3 regions of the Curtobacterium poinsettiae genome follow, and region 1 is predicted to be linked to each of the others. Evidence: predicted binding sites of a transcription regulator. Region 1 holds the regulator's gene; each other region holds the start of a gene.

Region 1 (6,267 bases):
GACATCCTGCTGCAGGGCGACCAGGTCGACGCGTTCAGTGCGATCGTGCACCGCGACAAGGCGTACGCCTACGGCACGCTCATGACCGAGCGGCTGCGCAAGCTCATCCCGCGCCAGCAGTTCGAGGTGCCGATCCAGGCCGCCATCGGCGCCCGCATCATCGCCCGCGAGAGCATCCGCGCCATGCGCAAGGACGTCCTGGCCAAGTGCTACGGCGGTGACATCACCCGCAAGCGCAAGCTCCTCGAGAAGCAGAAGGAGGGCAAGAAGCGCATGAAGACCATCGGTCGGGTCGAGGTCCCGCAGGAAGCCTTCATCGCGGCGCTCTCCGGCGACGTCGAAGAGAAGAAGAAGTAGCGCCGGTTCAGCCGGTGCGGCGGGCGCGGGCCCGCAGGGCGGCCAGGCCGAGGGCCGGGAGGCTCGCCGCGGCCAGTCCCGCCAGTGCGGTCCGCAGGATGGCCCAGTGGGCAGCCGCGTCGAAGTCGGTCTGTCGGCCCGAGGTGACCCCGGCGGCCACGGCGCCGACCACCATCGCGAGGGTCACCACCGCGAGGGCGAGCGGGAGCCGTCGGCCCGGGTGACGACGCACCGCGGACACCAGTGCGGCACCGAACAGCAGCACCCCGGCGCCGGCACAGCTGGCCCCGACGGCGGCGATGACGTTCGCGGTGTCGAAGCCGGTCCACGCCTCGGGGGCGAGTGCGACGGCGGCGTACCGGGCGGGGGACGCCGCAGCCGAGGTCGTCACGTCCACCAGCACCCGGGCGGCGGCCGCCAGGCCGAACGCGACGAGCGTGAGCACGGCGAGGGCGGCGGTCCGGCGGTCGACGGACCGCGGGCGGGCGGGGGTGGTGTGGGGCACCTGCTGACGATAGCCGCGTGGCGGGCGCTTGTCGGGCCTCCAGTTCGGGGCGCACCGGCGCCGCGCCGGTCGGGCGGAGCTGAGAGGGGATCGGTTCGATCCGGGGCGGCCCGCCCAAGTAGCATGGCGGCATGAGCATCCGCGGGAGCTACCGGACCGCCCTGACGTACGGCGCGGTGGGGGCGACCCAGGCGTCGGACCTCATGACCTACCCGCCCGAGGGCTTCACCCCGGCCGAGTCGCGCGCGCGGATCGGACACGGCGACCAGCGGTTCGAGACCGCCGTGGTGCAGGCACTGACGTGGCAGATCCAGGAGCGCAGCGGCGTGCGGGTCCGCGTCGAGGAGCAGCCCGACGACGACGAGGTCCGGTACAACCCGGTGACCTTCGACGACGACGGCGTGCCGATCGCTCCGGCGTCCATCGGGACGCCCCGGGTCGAGAAGTTCGCACCGGACGGCACACCGCTGCTGACGGCGGGCACGAGCGCGACCCTGACGATCCACGCCTTCGGGCAGACCGTGCTGGCACCGGTGCGGGTCGTGTCGATCATCGACGAGCACGACCGCAAGGGCTTCGCGTACGGCACGCTCGAGGGGCATCCGCTCTCCGGCGAGGAGTCGTTCGTCGTCGAGCGCACCCAGGACGGCTCGGTGTGGCTGCAGATCCGGCAGTTCTCGCAGCCGTCGAGCGCGAAGTGGCGTTTCGTCGCGCCGTTCGTACGCCGGCAGCAGAAGGTCATGGCGGAGAAGTACCTGGCGGCACTGCGGGGCGACTAGGCGCCGGGGCGCGCCTGTCGCGCCGGGGCCGCGCCTGTCGCGCGGGGGTCGTTGCCGTCGCGCCGGGCGCGACGCGCGTGGGTCGTGGCCGTCGCGCCGGGCGCGTCCGGCCACTGCTCAGCGCAGCGGCGGGAGCGCGGCGATCGCGTCCTCGATGAGCGCCGCGTCCTGCTGGCAGTCGCGCGCGACCGTCACGGCGTTCGTGTGCCGGAGCGCGTCGACGTCGTAGATGCCGGTCGCCACGGCCAGGAACGGGATGCCGGCGGCGTCGGCTGCCTCGCCGTCACGCGGGGTGTCGCCGACGATCACCGCCCGGGTGCCGACCAGGTCGGCGGCGGCACGGTGGGTGACCCCCGCCCGATCGACCTCGGTGTCGCCGAAGTACGAGTGCTCCCAGTCGAAGCCGTCGGGGTCGAACCCGGCGCCGGTGAGCTTCACCCGGGCGCGGTACTCCGAGTTGCCGGTGAGCAGCCCGTTGCGCCACCCGAGCTCGGCGAACCGGGTCAGGAGCGCCTTCGCTCCGGGGACGGGGCTGCGGTGGTCGCCGGAGGCGTGCCGTTCGGCGGTCAGGTCGTGCAGGTGCCGACTGACCGTGGGGATCAGGGTGTCCTCGAACGCGTGGGCGCGCACGTGCTCGGCGATGAGTCCGGCGTCGGTCCGGCCGTGCTGGTGCCCCACCCGCAGGGTGAGGTCGCGGCCCACCGCCCGCTCGAGGGCCAGGTGGTAGAGGTTGCCCGGGGACGACGCGTTCATCACGAGGGTGCCGTCGATGTCCCACAGGACCGTGGTGGGGACGGGATGGTGCTCCATGGCTCCCATCATGACGGACAATGGACTCCATGCCGAGTGCTCTCCCGATCGCCGATCCAGCACCCGCGGACGGCCTGATCACGCCGTGGGCGGCAGCGGGCCCCGCCACCGGCCCCGGCGCTGCTCCCGCCGCCGGTGACGTCCCGTTCGGCGTCTACGTGCACGTCCCGTTCTGCCGTGTGCGCTGTGGCTACTGCGACTTCAACACCTACACGGCCTCCGAGCTCCGCGGCGTCCGTCGCGACGACTACGCCGGCCACGCCGTGCGCGAGATCGAGTGGGCCGCGACCGTGCTCGACCGTTCCGGCGTGCCGCGGCGCCCGGTGTCGACCGTGTTCTTCGGCGGCGGGACCCCGACCATGCTGCCGGCGTCCGACCTGGCGATGATCCTGCGGGCGATCGACGACACGTGGGGCATCCTGCCCGGGGCCGAGGTCACCACCGAGGCGAACCCCGACTCCGTCGACGCGGCGTCGCTCGAGACCCTGCGGGCCGGCGGGTTCAACCGGATCAGCTACGGGATGCAGTCCGCGGTGCCGCACGTGCTCGCCACGCTCGACCGAACGCACGACCCCCTGCGGGTCCCCGTCGTCGTCGACCTCGCGAAGCAGCAGGGGCTCGACGTCTCGCTCGACCTGATCTACTCCACGCCGGGGGAGTCGCTCGCCGACTGGCGGACCTCGCTCGACGCCGCGATCGCGTGCGAGCCCGACCACGTGTCGGCCTACTCGCTCATCGTCGAGGACGGCACCGCGATGGGCCGCATGGTCGCCCGCGGTGAGCTCCCCGCCCCCGACGACGACCTGGCCGCCGACATGTACGAGCTCGCCGACCAGGTGCTCGGCGACGCCGGCTACTCCTGGTACGAGGTCTCGAACTGGGCGCGCGGCGACGGGCACGCGAGTCGCCACAACCTGTCCTACTGGAAGGGCCACGACTGGTGGGGCGTCGGCCCCGGTGCGCACTCCGCCGTCGCCGGTACCCGCTGGTGGAACGTCAAGCACCCGGCCGCCTACGCGAACCGGGTGCTGTCGGGGGAGTCGCCGGCCGCCGGCCGCGAGACCATCGACGACGAGACGCGGTACGTCGAGCGCCTGCTGCTCGCCGCGCGGGTCCGCGGGGAGCTCGCCACGAGCGAGATCCGCCAGGAGGCCCGTGGCCGGGTCGCCGGCCTCATCGCACGCGGGCTCGTGGACGGGTCGGCCGCGGTGCGGGGACGCATCGACCTGACCCTGCAGGGTCGGCTGCTCGCCGACGCGGTGGTGCGGGAGCTGCTCGACTGAGCGGCGTGCGCACTGCTTGCTGCCGAGTGCGTGCCGCTTACTGCTTGATGAACTCGATCGAGAGCGGGTAGCGGTAGAACTGGCCCTGGTTCGCGGCGATCGCGGCCATGATGCTGAAGATCAGCGACACGATGCCCGCGGCGAAGATGATCAGGAGCCCGACCCCGAACACCGAGGTGAGGGAACCGACCACGTAGGCGATCGCCATCGTGATGTGGAAGTTCAGGGCGACCCGGGTGTGCTCGCGGATGAAGCCGCCGCGGTCGCGCAGGACCAGGTAGGCCACCAGCGGTGCGACCACGGTGAAGAAGATGCCGCCGATGTGCGTCAGCGTCGCCCAGAGGCGCTGGTCCTCGGGGCTCATCGGCTGGGGCGGGGTGTACCCGGAGGGGTACTGGGGCCCGCCGGGGTACTGGGGGCCGCCGGGCTGCTGCGGCCCGCCGGGGCCGGGGCCGTACTGGCCCCCGGGCTGCTGGGGGCCACTGGGCTGCTGGGGCCCGCCGGGCTGCTGCGGCCCGCCGGGCTGCTGCGGCCCGCCGGGCTGCTGCGGCCCGCCGGGCTGCTGGTCGGAAGGGCCGCCGGGCTGCTGTCCGTAGGTCATGGCGGAAGCGTATCGGCCGACCGCCCGGAAGTCCCGGGCCGTCAGCGGTCGGGCGTAGGATCAGCAGTCGACACGTCCGAGTGCCAGGTCGATCGGGAAGGAGACGCTCGTGGTCAGTGAACGCAGCCTCGAGGTCCTCAAGGCCATCGTGCGCGACTACGTGGCGTCGCGTGAACCCGTCGGGTCGAAGACCATCGTCGAGCGGCACGCCTTCGGGGTCAGCGCCGCGACCATCCGCAACGACATGGCCCTGCTCGAGGACGAACAGCTCATCGCGGCCCCGCACACCTCGTCCGGTCGCGTACCGACCGACAAGGGATACCGCCTCTTCGTGGACCACCTCGCCGGTGCCCGTCCGCTCTCCAGCGCGCAGCGGCACGCCATCGAGACCTTCCTCGGCGCCCCGAACGACCTCGACGAAGTCCTCGGGCGCACCGTCCGGCTGCTCAGCCAGCTCACGAACCAGGTCGCCCTGGTGCAGTACCCGTCGATGGTGCGCGCCCGCGTGCAGCACGTCGAGCTGGTGCGGCTCGGTGACGCCCGGCTGATGGTGGTGCTCATCACCGACACCGCCCGGGTCGAGCAGCGCGTGGTCGAGACCGACGTCGCGCTCGACGAGGACTCGCTCGGCGAACTCCGCACCGTGGTGAACGGCGCCACGGTGGGGCTCCTGCTGCAGGACGTCCCGACCGCACTCCGGGCCGTGCCGCAGCAGCTCCGCCCCGACGCCCAGACGCTCGGCGGGGTCGTCGTCGCCACGCTCATCGAGCAGGTCGCTGCGAACCGGCAGGACCGCCTGCTGATGGCCGGTGCGGCGAACCTGGCGAAGAGCGAGCAGGACTTCTCCGGCGGCCTCTTCCCCGTGCTCGAAGCGATCGAGGAACAAGTCACCCTGCTCCGCTTGTTCGGGGAGATGCAGGTGGACGACATCGCGGTGGCGGCCAGCATCGGCGTCGAGAACGCCGAGTACGGGCTCGACGCCACGAGCATCGTCGCCGGCGGCTACCTGGCCGGTGGCGAGGTGGCCCGACTGGGCGTCCTCGGACCGACCCGGATGGACTACGGCACGAACATGGCGGCCGTCCGGGCCGTCGCCCGGTACCTGTCCAAACTCCTGGGCGAACATTGACCAACCGACCGAACCCAACCGACTGAGGGATACGTGGCAGACCACTACGACGTCCTCGGCGTCCAGCGAGACGCCTCCGATGCCGACATCAAGAAGGCCTACCGCCGCCTGGCGCGTGAGCTCCACCCGGACGTGAACCCGGCACCCGACGCCGCCGAGCGCTTCAAGGACGTGACGCACGCGTACGACGTGCTGAGCGACCCCGAGCAGCGACGCCGGTACGACGCCGGACCGCAGGCCGACAGCCCCTTCGGAGGCGGTGCTGGCGGCTTCAGCGACATCTTCGACGCCTTCTTCGGTGGTGGCGGTGGCGGCGGACGTGGCTCCGGCCCCCGCAGCCGTGCCGAACGGGGGCAGGACGCCCTGCTCCGCATCGAGGTCGACCTCGACGAGGTCGTCTTCGGCACCCACAAGGACGTCGAGGTCGACACGGCCGTGCTGTGCGAGACCTGCCACGGCTCCTGCTGCGCACCGGGCACCAGCCCGCGCACGTGCGACATCTGCGGCGGTTCCGGGCACATCCAGCGCCAGGTCCGGTCGCTCCTCGGCAACGTCGTGACGAGCGCCCCGTGCGGCACCTGCCGCGGGTACGGCACCGTCATCCCGAGCCCCTGCCCGACCTGCCAGGGCCAGGGCCGCGTCCGCGCCCGTCGCACCGTACCGGTGGACGTCCCCGCCGGCGTCGACTCCGGACTGCGGCTGCAGATGCCGGGCCAGGGCGAGGTCGGTCCGGCCGGTGGCCCGTCCGGTGACCTGTACCTCGAGATCCGCGTGCGCCACGACGACGTCTTCAGCCGCGACGG
Region 2 (6,267 bases), 1.7 Mb from region 1:
GCTCGGGTCTCGGACTCGCCATCGTGTCCGGGATCGTCGCGGCGCACCACGGCTCGGTCGAGGTCTTCGACACCGAGGGCGGCGGCGCGACCTTCCGCGTCTGGCTCCCCCTGCTCCCCCGCGACTTCGCCGCCTGACCGCCTGACCGGCGAGGGCCGTGTGTCCCGCGGCGTCCCGGCCGTCCCGCGGCGTCCCGGCTGGTCACAACACCCCGTTCACGGCCGCCGAGTGGTCACGATCTGTCGTCTGCGCACTCGCTGACCGACAGTTCGTGACCGACCGGCGCACAGCCGACGACATGTCGTGACCGCCCGACGAAGTACTCGTCCGCGTGGCACATGCCGCTCTCACGCCGAGCGCCGACGGTTTCCGACCGCACGGACCTCGAACGCCTGCCGGAGCCGCTCGAACAACACTGCGGGCCGGTGGGCGTCCGACGCCGTTGCATGGATCACGAGCCAGTCGTTCACCACGAACCCGTTGTCCCGTCGTTGATCGTGTCGGAAGGTGTCACGCTCGCGGTGGTGATCGCCGTCGTACTCCAACGCGATGCCGAACTCCGGCCACGCCATGTCGACGCGGCCGAGGAACCGTCCCGCACCGTCGTGCACGTCGACGTTCAGCTCCGGCTCGGGGAACCCCGCTTCGACCACTGCCAGACGGAGCCAGGTCTCCTGCGGCGACTCCGCCCCGGCCCGGACGAGTTCCAGCGCGCGCCGAGCAGCGAGCGCGAAGCGTGTGCCGGGACGGATCGCAGCACGGAGGTCGTCCGCAGTCGCGAGACCCGACACTCCGACGAGGTGGTCCCCGATCGCGACCAGGCCGTCACGGTCCACGACACCGGCGCACTCGAACCACATCTGCGCGGGCGAACTGACCCGGCGCTCGCGGTGTTCGACGACGGTCGGCCGACGGATGCGGTGCGCGATCACGTCCGGCCGACGCATCCGGACCCCGTCTCCCACAGTGGAGACGTGCACGGTCCGGAGCGATTGCACCGACTGCGGCAGTGGCGCACCCCAGATCGCAGCGGCGGTCGTGTGACTGAAGAACTGGTCGGGACGCATGACCAGGGCGACGGCGTCGATGAAGTCCACCGAGTCGATCGGAGCGCGGACACCGTGGACCGGGGCTGCCAGGTCGGCACGTCGGAGTCGTTCCGGATGAATGCCACCACCCACGGCATCGGCCACGCGGAAGGTGGATCGGTCGAACGGAGCGGGGAGGCGACGGGCAGCTGGCATGCCGTCATGGTCGCTGCAGGGCACGCGAGCCGACCACCTGCGCTCGGAACCTGTGGAGAACGAGGTGAGTCGGGCCTCCTGTGCGGGAGTGGTGAGGCGCGACACGAGCAAGCCGCATCCACGAGCCGGTCATGACTCCCCGCTCCTGCGCCGCCGGACGGTCACGAAGTGTCGACGGGAAGCGGCCAAACCGACGGTTCGTGACCGCGCCGCGAGCCTGAGCGGGGTGTCGTGACCAACAGGCCCACCCGCAGCCCGCACCCCCCACACACACAGAAGGGCCCCACACGCGCAGCGTGCGGGGCCCTTCCGTCAGGCGGACTTAGAAGTCCATGCCACCCGTCGGGTCGCCAGCCGGAGCAGCGGGGGTGCGCTCGGGCTTCTCGGCGACGACGACCTCGGTGGTCAGGAACAGACCGGCGATCGACGCAGCGTTCTGCAGCGCCGAACGCGTGACCTTGGCGGGGTCGATGATGCCGGCGGCGATCAGGTCGACGTACTCGCCGGTCGCGGCGTTGAGGCCCCAACCCGACTCGAGCTCGCGGACCTTGGCGGCGACGACGCCCGGCTCGAGACCGGCGTTCAGCGCGATCTGCTTGAGCGGCGCGTCGATGGCCACGCGGACGATGTTCGCACCGGTCGCCTCGTCACCCTCGAGCTCGAGGGCCTCGAGTGCGACGGCACCGGCCTGGATGAGGGCGACGCCACCACCGGCGACGATGCCCTCTTCGACGGCAGCCTTCGCGTTGCGGACGGCGTCCTCGATGCGGTGCTTGCGCTCCTTGAGCTCGACCTCGGTCGCGGCACCCGCCTTGATGACGGCGACGCCACCGGCGAGCTTCGCGAGGCGCTCCTGGAGCTTCTCGCGGTCGTAGTCGGAGTCGGTCGCCTCGATCTCGGCACGGATCTGGCGGACACGGCCGGCGATCTGCTCGGCGTCGCCAGCACCCTCGACGATCGTGGTCTCGTCCTTGGTGATGACGACCTTGCGGGCACGACCGAGCAGGTCGAGCGTCGCGTTCTCGAGCTTGAGGCCGACCTCTTCCGAGATGACCTGGCCACCGGTGAGGATCGCGATGTCCTGCAGCATGGCCTTGCGGCGGTCGCCGAAGCCCGGAGCCTTGACGGCGACGGACTTGAAGATGCCGCGGATCTTGTTCACGACGAGCGTGGCCAGGGCCTCGCCGTCGACGTCCTCGGCGATGATCAGGAGCTGCTTGCCCGCCTGGATCACCTTGTCGACGACCGGCAGGAGGTCCTTGATGTTCGAGATCTTCGAGTTGACGATCAGGATGTAGGCGTCCTCGAAGACGGCTTCCTGACGCTCGGGGTCGGTGACGAAGTACTGCGACAGGTAGCCCTTGTCGAAGCGCATGCCCTCGGTGAGCTCGAGCTCGGTGCCGAAGGTGTTCGACTCCTCGACGGTGACGACGCCTTCCTTGCCGACCTTGTCGATGGCCTCGGCGATGAGCGCGCCGATCGTCGGGTCAGCGGCCGAGATCGACGCGGTCGCGGCGATCTGGTCCTTGGTCTCGATGTCCTTCGCGTTGGCGAGGAGCTGGTCGGAGACGGCGGCGACGGCCTTCTCGATGCCGCGCTTGAGCGACACGGGGTCGGCACCGGCGGCGACGTTGCGCAGGCCTTCGCGGACGAGGGCCTGGGCGAGGACGGTCGCGGTGGTCGTCCCGTCACCGGCGACGTCGTCGGTCTTCTTGGCGACCTCCTTGACGAGCTCCGCACCGATCTTCTCGTACGGGTCGTCGAGTTCGATCTCCTTGGCGATGGAGACACCGTCGTTCGTGATCGTGGGGGCGCCCCACTTCTTCTCGAGGACGACGTTGCGGCCGCGCGGGCCGAGCGTCACCTTCACGGCGTCGGCCAGCTGGTTCAGGCCGCGCTCGAGGCCACGGCGGGCCTCCTCGTCGAAAGCAATGATCTTAGCCATGTGGTTTTTCGTCCCTCCCGGACGTCGTCTTGGGGGTCGTGCTGGCACTCAGCGTGAGCGAGTGCCAACGCCGATTCTGGCACTCGACGGGTGCGAGTGCAACACAGTCGGGAGGCTCGTGACGACTTCCCAGGACACGCCACGTCCGGCGGACCCCGCACCACCGCCGCGGTCGCGCTCCCCGCACCCGTCCTCACCCCCGCACACGACGAACGCGCCGCCCCTGACGGGACGGCGCGTTCTGGAAGTGGTGGTGCTCAGGCGGGGCGGACGGACTCTGCCTGCGGGCCCTTCGACCCGGTCCCGACGTCGAACACGACGGCCTGGCCCTCCTCGAGGACCTTGTAACCCGACATGTCGATGGCCGAGTAGTGCACGAACACGTCCTGGCCCCCTCCATCCACGGTGATGAAGCCGAAGCCCTTTTCAGCGTTGAACCACTTCACGGTTCCGTTGGCCATGATCTCTTGCTCCCTGGTACTGCAGTGCGGAACGACGTGATCGTCGTCTGCATGGGACTCTGACCGAACGCGCCGGATCAGGCAAGAGGTGTGACGTTGTTTCACGTCGATTCCGGCAGAAATCAACGTGCCCGAAACACACCCGTCACACAATGCGCGAAAAACGCGGTGGTGCCGGGATCAACCGGTGTAGTCCGCGCCGAGGACGACACTCACGTCCGCGTTCGGGAACGCCGCCGACTGCTGCACCGCGGTGACCCCGAGCTGCTTCGCGATGCCCTGCGCGACCGCCGCCTGCGACGCCTGCTGGTAGTAGACGATCGTCGACGTCGAGCCCGTCGTGCCGGCGTCACCGGTCGAGGCGACCTGCCAGCCGGCACCGGTCAGCGCCGCACTCGCCCGGCTTGCCAGGCCCGTGGTGGTCGTGCCGTTCAGGACCACCACGGTGGTGGTGCCCTGCTGCGCCGGCGTCGCGGCCGCGGCACTGCCCGCGCCGGACCCCGCGGAACCCGATCCGGCCGACGAGGACGCGGACGGCTTCGACGTCGCCGAGGGCTTCGCGGTGGCGGACGCCGACGTGGACGCCGACGGAGAGTCCGAGCCGTTGAAGGAGTAGCTGCCGTTCAGCAGCGCGAGCACGAGCACGCCGATGCCGACGAGCACCCCGGTGGCGAGTGCCGCCCAGGCGAAGGCGATCCAGCCACGGCCGCGACGCTGGGCACCGCGGTGCGCACCGACCCGCGGGCCGTCGGCGACGTCGTCGAACCGGTCTCGGGGGAATCTCGTGCTCATCGTTCCTCTTCACGTCCTTCGGGAGCCACGCCTGGCGCGACGAAGCTGCGCGTGGCCCGGGCGCTGGTGCGCGCGTGCCGGAGCCGCTGCAGCCGGCTGACGAGCTGCGGGTCGTACGCGAGTGCCGCGGGCGAGTCGATCACGCGGTTCAGCACCTGGTAGTAGCGCGCCGCCGACATCTCGAACTCGACCCGGATCTCCGCTTCCTTCGTGCGGTCGTGCCGTGCCCGGTCCTGCTCGAACGACAGCACGCGCTGGGCGAGCTCGCTGAGCTGCTCAGTGCTGCGTTCGTCGGTGGGGCTGGTCACGGCGGTTCCGATCACGGTCGGGTAACGGGTCTCGCACATCGTAGGGGTGGAGTCGATCCGGACCCTGGCACGGGGCTGGACTGTCGCGAACACTGGTCACAGGTTCGGCGCACGGAACCAGCGCACGCGGGTACCGAACGGGTCGGAGGCGGCGACCGCGACCCCGTCGATTGAGGCCGTCGCGAACGCGTCCGGGTCAGCGGCGTCGACGTCATCGGGGAGCGTCGCGGCCACATCGCGCAGGATCCCGGTGCGCTCGAGGGCGATCCAGTGCACCCCCCGCTCACGGATCCGGTCCACGAACCGTTGCCGGTCCGCGCCCGGCACGTAGACAAGGGTCCCGGTGGTCAGGACGACCGGTTCGACGTCGTCCGGCAGGGCGTCCAGTGCACGGTCGAGGTCACCCGGCAGCGTGCCCCTGATCCGCACGGGAGGCACGGCGAGCGTCGCGCGCGCCGCCTCGCGCATCAGGGCGATCCGGTCCGTCGCCTCGGGCGGGACCGCCTCGACCAACCGGTCGAACGCGCCCGGTGCGGCGAGGTCGATCGGGTTCGGGTCGAGCGCGATCCGCGCGCCGATCCGGATCGGCCTGCTCGCCGGAGCCGGAAGGACCCCGGAGACGTCCGCGACGAGACGGACCGCGGGTTCGTCGACCGCCGCGTGCATCCGGACGAGCTCGGTGCGCGCCCCGCCGTGGTCGTCGCGCCCCGAGGAGTCGGGGCGCGACGACGGCACCGGGGCGCGTTCCGCCGACACTCCGGATTCCGACGTCCGGTGGTCGAGCGTCACCCGGTCCGGGATCGAGCACAGCCCGGCGGCAGCCCCGGCATCGACCAGGCCGAGCGGCCGTGAGGAGCGTTCGGCGAGCGCCGCGAAGAGCGGGACGACCGGGGCGAGCCGCCGCGGGTCGTTGGCCTGCACCGTGGCGGACGCGAGGGCCGTGACCAGCGCGGGGCGGGCCTCCAGGCCGAGCGCGCCGAGCGCACCCGGGTCCGACGGGTCCGCGCCCAGCCGCCGCGCGACCGCGAAGAACAGTTCCGGCTGCCGCTGCTGCTCGGGGACCTCGGCGAGGAGCGCGACGAGGGCGTCGTCGAGCGACCGTGCCCAGGCGGCGTACGACGGTGAGACCGCCTCGATGCGGTCGGCGAAGGCGGCGTACCGGGCCCGGGTGCCCATCAGCGCCCGGGCCGGTGCATGCCGACGTGGCGGATGCCGGCCTCCACGTACGGCTCCCCGAACCGCACGAAGCCGTACCGCTCGTACAGGGCCGCGACGTACTCCTGGGCGTGCAGGACGAACGGGTCGTGTCCGTGTTCGTCGAGGACGGCGGCGACGAGCCCGCCGGCGATCCCCTGCCCGCGGTGCTCCGGGTCGGTCGCGACCCGCCCGATGACCCACGCCGGCGACTCGGCGCCGTCCGGGTGGACCTCGTCCACCGCCGGGCGGATGAGCCGCAGGTACCCAACCGCAGCGGTGTCCGTGCCGAACCACCAGTGCTCGGTGTCGGGCTCGCGGTC
Region 3 (6,267 bases), 1.5 Mb from region 1:
CCGAGCGGGGTGCGCGTGGAAGTGGTCATGCTGCCCTTCTACCGGCCGGTCGCTGTGCCACCGGCAGTCTGGCCGTACCCCTGGCCGCTCAGCGCACCGGCGGGACCAGCTGCTCCAGCAACCGCAGCACCCGTTCACCGTCGACGGCGTCGGGGTCGAGCAGCCACTGCACCTGCAGCCCGTCGGACGCCGCGATGCTCAGGCTCGCCAGGTCGACCGGGTCCAGGTCGGTGCGGATCCGTCCGCTCGCCTGGTCCGCCTCGATGAGCACGGCGAGTTCGGCGCGCAGCCGGGCGAAGCGTTCGCGCATGAAGTCGCGCGTGGCCGGGTGGCCTTCCTGCACCGCGTCGGCGGCGAGGGTCGTGTACAGCTGCACCAGCCCCGGCACGGCACGGTTGCGCGACGCGCTCTCGCGCATGTCGCCGATCGCCGACTTCATCCGGTCGGGTGCGCCCTGCTCGCGGACCTCGTGCTCCCGGTAGACGGCGAGCAGCAGTTCGTCGCGGCTCGGGAAGTAGTGGCGGAGTGCCGCGTGCGTGATCCCGAGGGCCTCGGCCACGGAACGGAGCGACGAAGCGTCGACCCCCTGTTCCGCGACCATGCGGATCATCTCGTCGAGGATCTGGGTGCGCCGCTCGGCGCCCTTGCGGTACCCGCCGCGGCGCGGCTGGGCCGCGTCGGCGTCGTCCGCGGGGTGGGTCATGCACCCAACTTACCGTTGGAAGGTTTTTACGCCACCGTCGGACGGGAGGCCCGTGGCGGGCGCACCACGGGCCTCCCGTCCGCATCGCGGTCGCGCCGCACCCGTCGGGTCGCGTCAGCCGGGCGCGCTCGCGTCAGTCCTGGTCGTCGACCGTGTACTCGTCGACCGGCGCGGGCGAGCCCGCGGCGAGCGCGTCGACGATCTTCGTGAGCGAGTCGGCGAGGACGGCGTTGTCCGCGTCGGGCAGCTGCTCGAGCACCTGGACGACGGCCTCGTGGAACCGTGCGTACGAGGCGTCGATCTTCTCGGTGGCCTGGTCCGTGGGGGCGAGCACCTGCGCACGGCGGTCCGTGGGGTGCGCCGCGCGGGACAGCAGCCCCTTCTGCACGAGCCCGTCGACGATCTTGGTGACCGACGCGTTCGAGACGGCGAGCATGACGGCCAGGTCCTTCGGGCCCGTCGTGCGGCCGTCCCGGTGGGCCTGCAGCAGGTACCGGACGGCGAGGAACTCGTTCTTCGTCAGGCCGCTGTCGATGCGGGCGGACTCGATCTGCTGGTCCTCGGCGTGCTGCAGGCGGAGCAACGCGTCGACGGCGGTCTTCGCGGCCCGCGACTCGGGTTCGCGGGTGTAGAGGTGGACGTGCTCTCGACGGACGACGGTCAACGGCATGGGGTCATGCGCTCCTTGCTATACGGCAGGCGTGGTGAAGAAGTCCGCGTAGGACGGCTCGGAGCGACCGGCGAGCAGCGAGGGGTCCTGGATGCGACGCGCGACGTACGCGTCGATGACCGCCGGGTCGGTGAGGCCGACGCGCGTGTGGCTGCTGCCGATCGTCGCGACCCGAGGCATCCCGGAGTACGTGCTGTGCATGTCCTGTCCCGCCCTTCTTGCTTGCCGTGTGTCCCGTTCGGACGGCTGAACTCTTTCACACAGTGAACGGTCAGTTCAACGAACCATTCGCGCTGTGTACGTTTTGCGCGCTGCGTGGTTCTCGGCTTCCTCTGAGCGTTCTTTTGGCACTCGCCAGGGTCGAGTGCTAAAACGGTGGCAGTTGAGTCGAGGGGACTCAACGAGAACCACGAAGGAGTTGATTTCGATGACGATGAACTTCGATCCGTTCCGCGAGCTCGACCGACTCGCGGGTTCGCTCCTCGGCACCGCCGCCGGCCCGCGCTCGATGCCGATGGACCTGTACCGCACCGGGGACCACTACGTCCTCGACGTCGACCTGCCCGGCATCGACCCGGGCTCGGTCGACATCGACGTGGACGGTTCCGTCCTGACCATCCGCGCCGAGCGCACCCTGGGCGCGCCCGAGGGCTCGCAGTGGCTCACCCGTGAGCGCCAGCCCGGCACGTACGTCCGGCAGCTGACGCTCGGCGACGGCCTCGACGCCGAGCGCATCACCGCCGGGTACGACAACGGCGTGCTCAGCGTCACGATCCCCGTCAAGGAGTCCGCGAAGCCGCGCAAGATCGCCGTCACCGTCGGTGGCGGGTCCGAGCAGCTCGCGGTCGGTTCCGGTGCCGCCGGTTCCGGCACCGCCGCCGGGTGAGGAGCTGAGCGATGACGTCCGTCCTGCTGCACGCGGTGGTCGCGGTCCTCGTCGTCACCGCGGCGCTCGCACTGACGAGCCTGGACCGGCGCACCGCCGTGCTCCTCGGGGCCACCGGCAGCCTGACCGGCACGTTCCTGGCCTGGGTCGCCGCGCCCCGGCTGTTCGAGCAGTCGCTCCTGGCGCCCTGGGTCGCGTCGGTGCTCGGCACGGCCCTGCTGATCGCGGGGTGGAGTGCCGTCCGCGCCTACTCGGGCATCTTCGAGGCGCCGCGTGACGAAGAACCCGAGACGGGGGCGCTGATGACCGTGGGCGGGTCCACCCCGTCGGTGCGGTGACCCGCTGACGGACAGGAGGCCCGGTGCACGTCGTGCGCCGGGCCTCCCGTCGTTCCGTGGGTTGCGGGACTACTCCTTGTGCAGCGTGTCCTGCACCAGGCCGGCCGTCTTCTCGACGACGTTCGGCAGCTCGGTGGTGCCGTACAGCCGGACGTCGGGGTGGGTGGGCGGGGGCATCGGGACCGAGGTCGTGGGGCCGTCGTGGTACGAGTACTCGCCCTTGCCGTCGAACGAGGGGCCGCTCGCCCACGGGCCGTTCTTCGCCTCGGCACCGTCGGAGAAGTTGAGGTACTGGTAGTTGACCTCCTGGTTCTCCTTCGACTGCGGGAAGTTGCTCGGCACGGGGAAGCCCTCGACGCCCTGCTCGCGCAGCTCAGCGGCGGCGGTCGCCCACATGTTCTGGTGCATCGTGTCGCGGGCGATGAGGAAGGACAGCAGGTCCCGCACGCCGTGGTCGTCGGTCATGTGGTAGAGCCGGGCGGCCTGCACACGGCCCTGCATCTCGGCGTTCTCGTTCGCCGTGAAGTCGGCGAGCAGGTTGCCGCTGGCGGTGATGTACGAGCCCTGCCAGGGGTTGCCGTTGCTGTCCACCGGACGGGCACCCGCACCGGCGACGATCGCGTGCTGGACGTCGGTGCCGCCGACGATCGCGGCGACCGTGGGGTCGTCCTGCAGCGCGTCCTCGGTGATGCCGAGCGGGGACTTCTCGAGCAGCTGCGCGATCATCGTCGCGAGCATCTCGACGTGGCCCATCTCCTCGGCGCCGATGCCGAACACCATGTCGCGGTACTTGCCGGGGATGTGCATGTTCCACGCCTGGAACTGGTACTGCATGGCGACGGAGATCTCCCCGTACTGGCCACCGAGCACCTCCTGCAGCTTGCGGGCGTAGATCGCGTCGGGCTTGTCGGGCGTTGCCGTGAACTGCAGTTCCTGCTTGTGGAAGTACACGTGGCTCTCCTTCACTCCAGCGGGTGCCCGTCGATCGAGCGGGTCCGTGTGCGATGGTCGGCGCGACCGCCTCAGCGCCGCCTCAAGGAAAGCCAGATCGCGCAGACGGGCGTCAGCGTCCTCTCCCGCGTCGACGCAAGGCGACGACCCCGGCCCACACCGTGCAGCCGGTGAACCCGAGAACGAGCACGGACACGACGGGGATCGCGAACCCGTCTCCGATCGACTGCTGTCCGCGGAGCCAGACGACGACGAGGAGCAGTACCAAACACCCTGCGGCGATGATCGTCGCGACATTTCCAGCTGCTCGTGAGCCCACGTCCACCTCGTTCCGTTGCGATACCCACCGCCATGCACACCTGACGGCTTGCTTGTGATTCCTCAAGAGTAAGTTCGTTGGACGAAGATCTGACCACCGGAGCTCCTGCCGCCATCGGGTGGGGGCTCCGGTGCGCGACGGGCGGGCAGACCGCACCGTCCCGGCATAGCGTGGCCGCGTGGACCTCGAACTCAAGAACCGTGTCGCACTCGTCGTCGGAGGCAAGGGGTACATCGGTACCGCCGTCGCCGACCGCCTCCGTACCGAGGGGGCGACCGTCGTCGTCGCTTCCCGCAGCGCCGAGGACTCCGACGGCAGCGTGCCGATCGACACCGCCTCGCAGGAGTCGGTGGACGTTGGCATCGCCGCCGTCCTCGAGCGGCACGGGCGCATAGACGTGCTGGTCGTGACCGCTGCACCGAGCGCGAGCACCCTCGACCCGGCCCGGAAGTCCGACCCGGAGCAGGTCCTCGACGCGATCGACGGCAAGGCGCTCGGGTTCCTCCGCGTCGCGAACGCCGTGCTCCCCGCCCAGCGCGAGGCCGGGTTCGGTCGCGTGGTCGTGGTGAGCGGGCAGAACGCCTACTTCTCCGGCAACATCACGGCGTCGCTCCGGAACACTGCGGTGAGCGTCATCGCGAAGAACCTGGCCGACGACGTGGCGGGCACCGGGGTCACGGTGAACGTCGTCAACCCCGGGACCGTGACGGACACCCCGTCCGCCGAGGTCCGCCCAGGTGGCCCCGGCGACTCGACACCGCAGCAGATCGCCGACCTCGTCGCGTTCCTGTCGTCGCCGCTGAACGCGGTGTCCGGCGAGTCCGTCTCGATCGCGCACCGGCAGCTGGGATCCGTCGTCGTCTGATCCCCGAGTACCGGGTGATCGCCCCTCGCTTCACCCGCAGGGACGAAGCGCTTCGCCCCTGCGCCCGATGCCCCGGCGACTCCGCGCCACGAGTCTGGTGACATGGAGTCCTCGACGAAGCACACGATCGCCACGCTGCTGCTCTGCGCCGCGATCGTCACCACGACCGTCATCGCCCTCGCCGCCATGACCGCGGGCGCGTGACGTCGGTCCGCGCTGCACGGCGTGGGCGGCATGCGATGATCGAGCCGTGACCGAACGGGGCAGGTTCCTCCGGCCGCTCGCCACCCGGTCGATCGCCGTCGACGTGGCCTGGGCGGCCCTGGCGGCGTTCGTCTTCCTGCTGCCCATCGACCTCGAGCTCGAGCACGCGAGCCTCGCCGCGGTGCTGTCGGCCTCGGTGGCGATCGCCCTGCGCCGCATCTCCCCGTCCGCTGCGATGGCGATGGTCGTCGTCCTCGGGGTGATCCAGGTCGGCGGCGGCGAGCGCCCGTCGCTGGTGGACCTCGCGATGTTCGTCGTGATCGGGACCGCCGCGGTCGTCGGCACCCGCACCGAGGTCGTCGTCTCCGGTGTGCTCGCGGTCGTCGCCGGCGCTGGGGCGACGGTCTACCTGGCGTCGACCGGCTTCCGGTTCCTCGTGCTCATCAACGGTCCCCGCGACCAGGCGTTCCTGGCGATGGCCGCCCCGGTGACCGCGCTGCTCGGTGTCTGGGCGGGCGGGGTCGCCGTCCGCGCCTTCCGCTCCCGCGACCGCGAGTCGGAGCGCCGTGCCGATGCCGAGGCCGCGGCATCGCGTGCCGAGGCCGTCGCCACCGAGGCCGAGGCCACCGCCACCCGCGCCATCGACGTCGCCGAGTCCGAACGCATCCGCGCGGACATCGCCCGCGACGTGCACGACGTCGTCGGCCACTCGCTCGCGGTCATCATCGCGCAGGCCGACTCGGTGCCGTTCCTCGACGACGAGGCGCGCATCCGAGCGGTCAGCGCCACCATCGCGAGCACCGCCCGGAGTTCCCTGGTCGAGGTCCGACAGGTCCTCGGGCACATCGACGGCTCCGCCGAGGCGACCGGCCCGGGGTCGCTCGAGGAAATCGTGCAGGGCATCCGCGACGCCGGGGTCGACGTCGACCGCACGGTGCGCGGGGTCCCGCTGGCCCTGCGCCCGGACACCGGCACCGCTGCCCGCCGCGTGCTGCAGGAGATGCTCACGAACGCCCTGCGCCACGGCGCCCCCGGCAACCCGGTCGTCGTGCGGGAGACCTGGCGGAACGCCGACCTGGTGCTCGAGGTCGAGAACGTCGCCGGTGACGGCACCACGGCCGGCTCGGGCCGCGGGATCGACGGCATGGACTCGCGCCTCGGCGCCCTCGGTGGGTCGTTCGACGCCGCCGTGCTGGACGACGTGTTCACGGCACGCGCCCGCATCCCGTTCGACGTCCAAGGGGGACCCGTCCGATGACCGAACCGATCAGGATCCTGCTCACCGACGACCAGGCGCTGTTCCGCGCGGGGCTCCGGGTGGTGCTCGATGC

What was found. Region 1 encodes HrcA, which represses chaperone genes, less so after heat shock. Its sites were predicted from a motif close to TTNGCACTCGNNNNNNNCGAGTGCNAA; they were not measured.
Region 2: the regulator HrcA is predicted to act here: its motif matches at 3,231-3,257, upstream of groL (chaperonin GroEL).
Region 3: the regulator HrcA is predicted to act here: its motif matches at 1,718-1,744, upstream of ACL00U_RS00235 (Hsp20/alpha crystallin family protein).

Annotation. Positions count from the first base shown of each region.
Region 1 covers NZ_CP178434.1:1,504,404-1,510,670, forward strand. Annotated here, with positions in the region: gene lepA (translation elongation factor 4) at 1-357, shown strand, start outside; gene ACL00U_RS07090 (hypothetical protein) at 365-862, opposite strand; gene ACL00U_RS07095 (DUF1990 family protein) at 994-1,641, shown strand; gene ACL00U_RS07100 (HAD family hydrolase) at 1,759-2,451, opposite strand; gene hemW (radical SAM family heme chaperone HemW) at 2,481-3,734, shown strand; gene ACL00U_RS07110 (DUF4870 domain-containing protein) at 3,772-4,335, opposite strand; gene hrcA (heat-inducible transcriptional repressor HrcA) at 4,445-5,464, shown strand; gene dnaJ (molecular chaperone DnaJ) at 5,498-6,267, shown strand, end outside.
Region 2 covers NZ_CP178434.1:3,156,394-3,162,660, forward strand. Annotated here, with positions in the region: gene ACL00U_RS14855 (sensor histidine kinase) at 1-137, shown strand, start outside; gene ACL00U_RS14860 (hypothetical protein) at 348-1,244, opposite strand; gene groL (chaperonin GroEL) at 1,567-3,189, opposite strand; gene ACL00U_RS14870 (cold-shock protein) at 3,447-3,650, opposite strand; gene ACL00U_RS14875 (LytR C-terminal domain-containing protein) at 3,831-4,442, opposite strand; gene ACL00U_RS14880 (DUF3263 domain-containing protein) at 4,439-4,750, opposite strand; gene ACL00U_RS14885 (DUF2332 family protein) at 4,847-5,926, opposite strand; gene ACL00U_RS14890 (GNAT family N-acetyltransferase) at 5,926-6,267, opposite strand, start outside.
Region 3 covers NZ_CP178434.1:50,565-56,831, reverse strand. Annotated here, with positions in the region: gene glgX (glycogen debranching protein GlgX) at 1-29, opposite strand, end outside; gene ACL00U_RS00250 (TetR/AcrR family transcriptional regulator) at 89-703, opposite strand; gene ACL00U_RS00245 (MarR family winged helix-turn-helix transcriptional regulator) at 837-1,373, opposite strand; gene ACL00U_RS00240 (hypothetical protein) at 1,392-1,574, opposite strand; gene ACL00U_RS00235 (Hsp20/alpha crystallin family protein) at 1,801-2,259, shown strand; gene ACL00U_RS00230 (hypothetical protein) at 2,271-2,597, shown strand; gene ACL00U_RS00225 (manganese catalase family protein) at 2,667-3,548, opposite strand; gene ACL00U_RS00220 (SDR family NAD(P)-dependent oxidoreductase) at 4,046-4,732, shown strand; gene ACL00U_RS00215 (sensor histidine kinase) at 4,983-6,194, shown strand; gene ACL00U_RS00210 (response regulator) at 6,191-6,267, shown strand, end outside.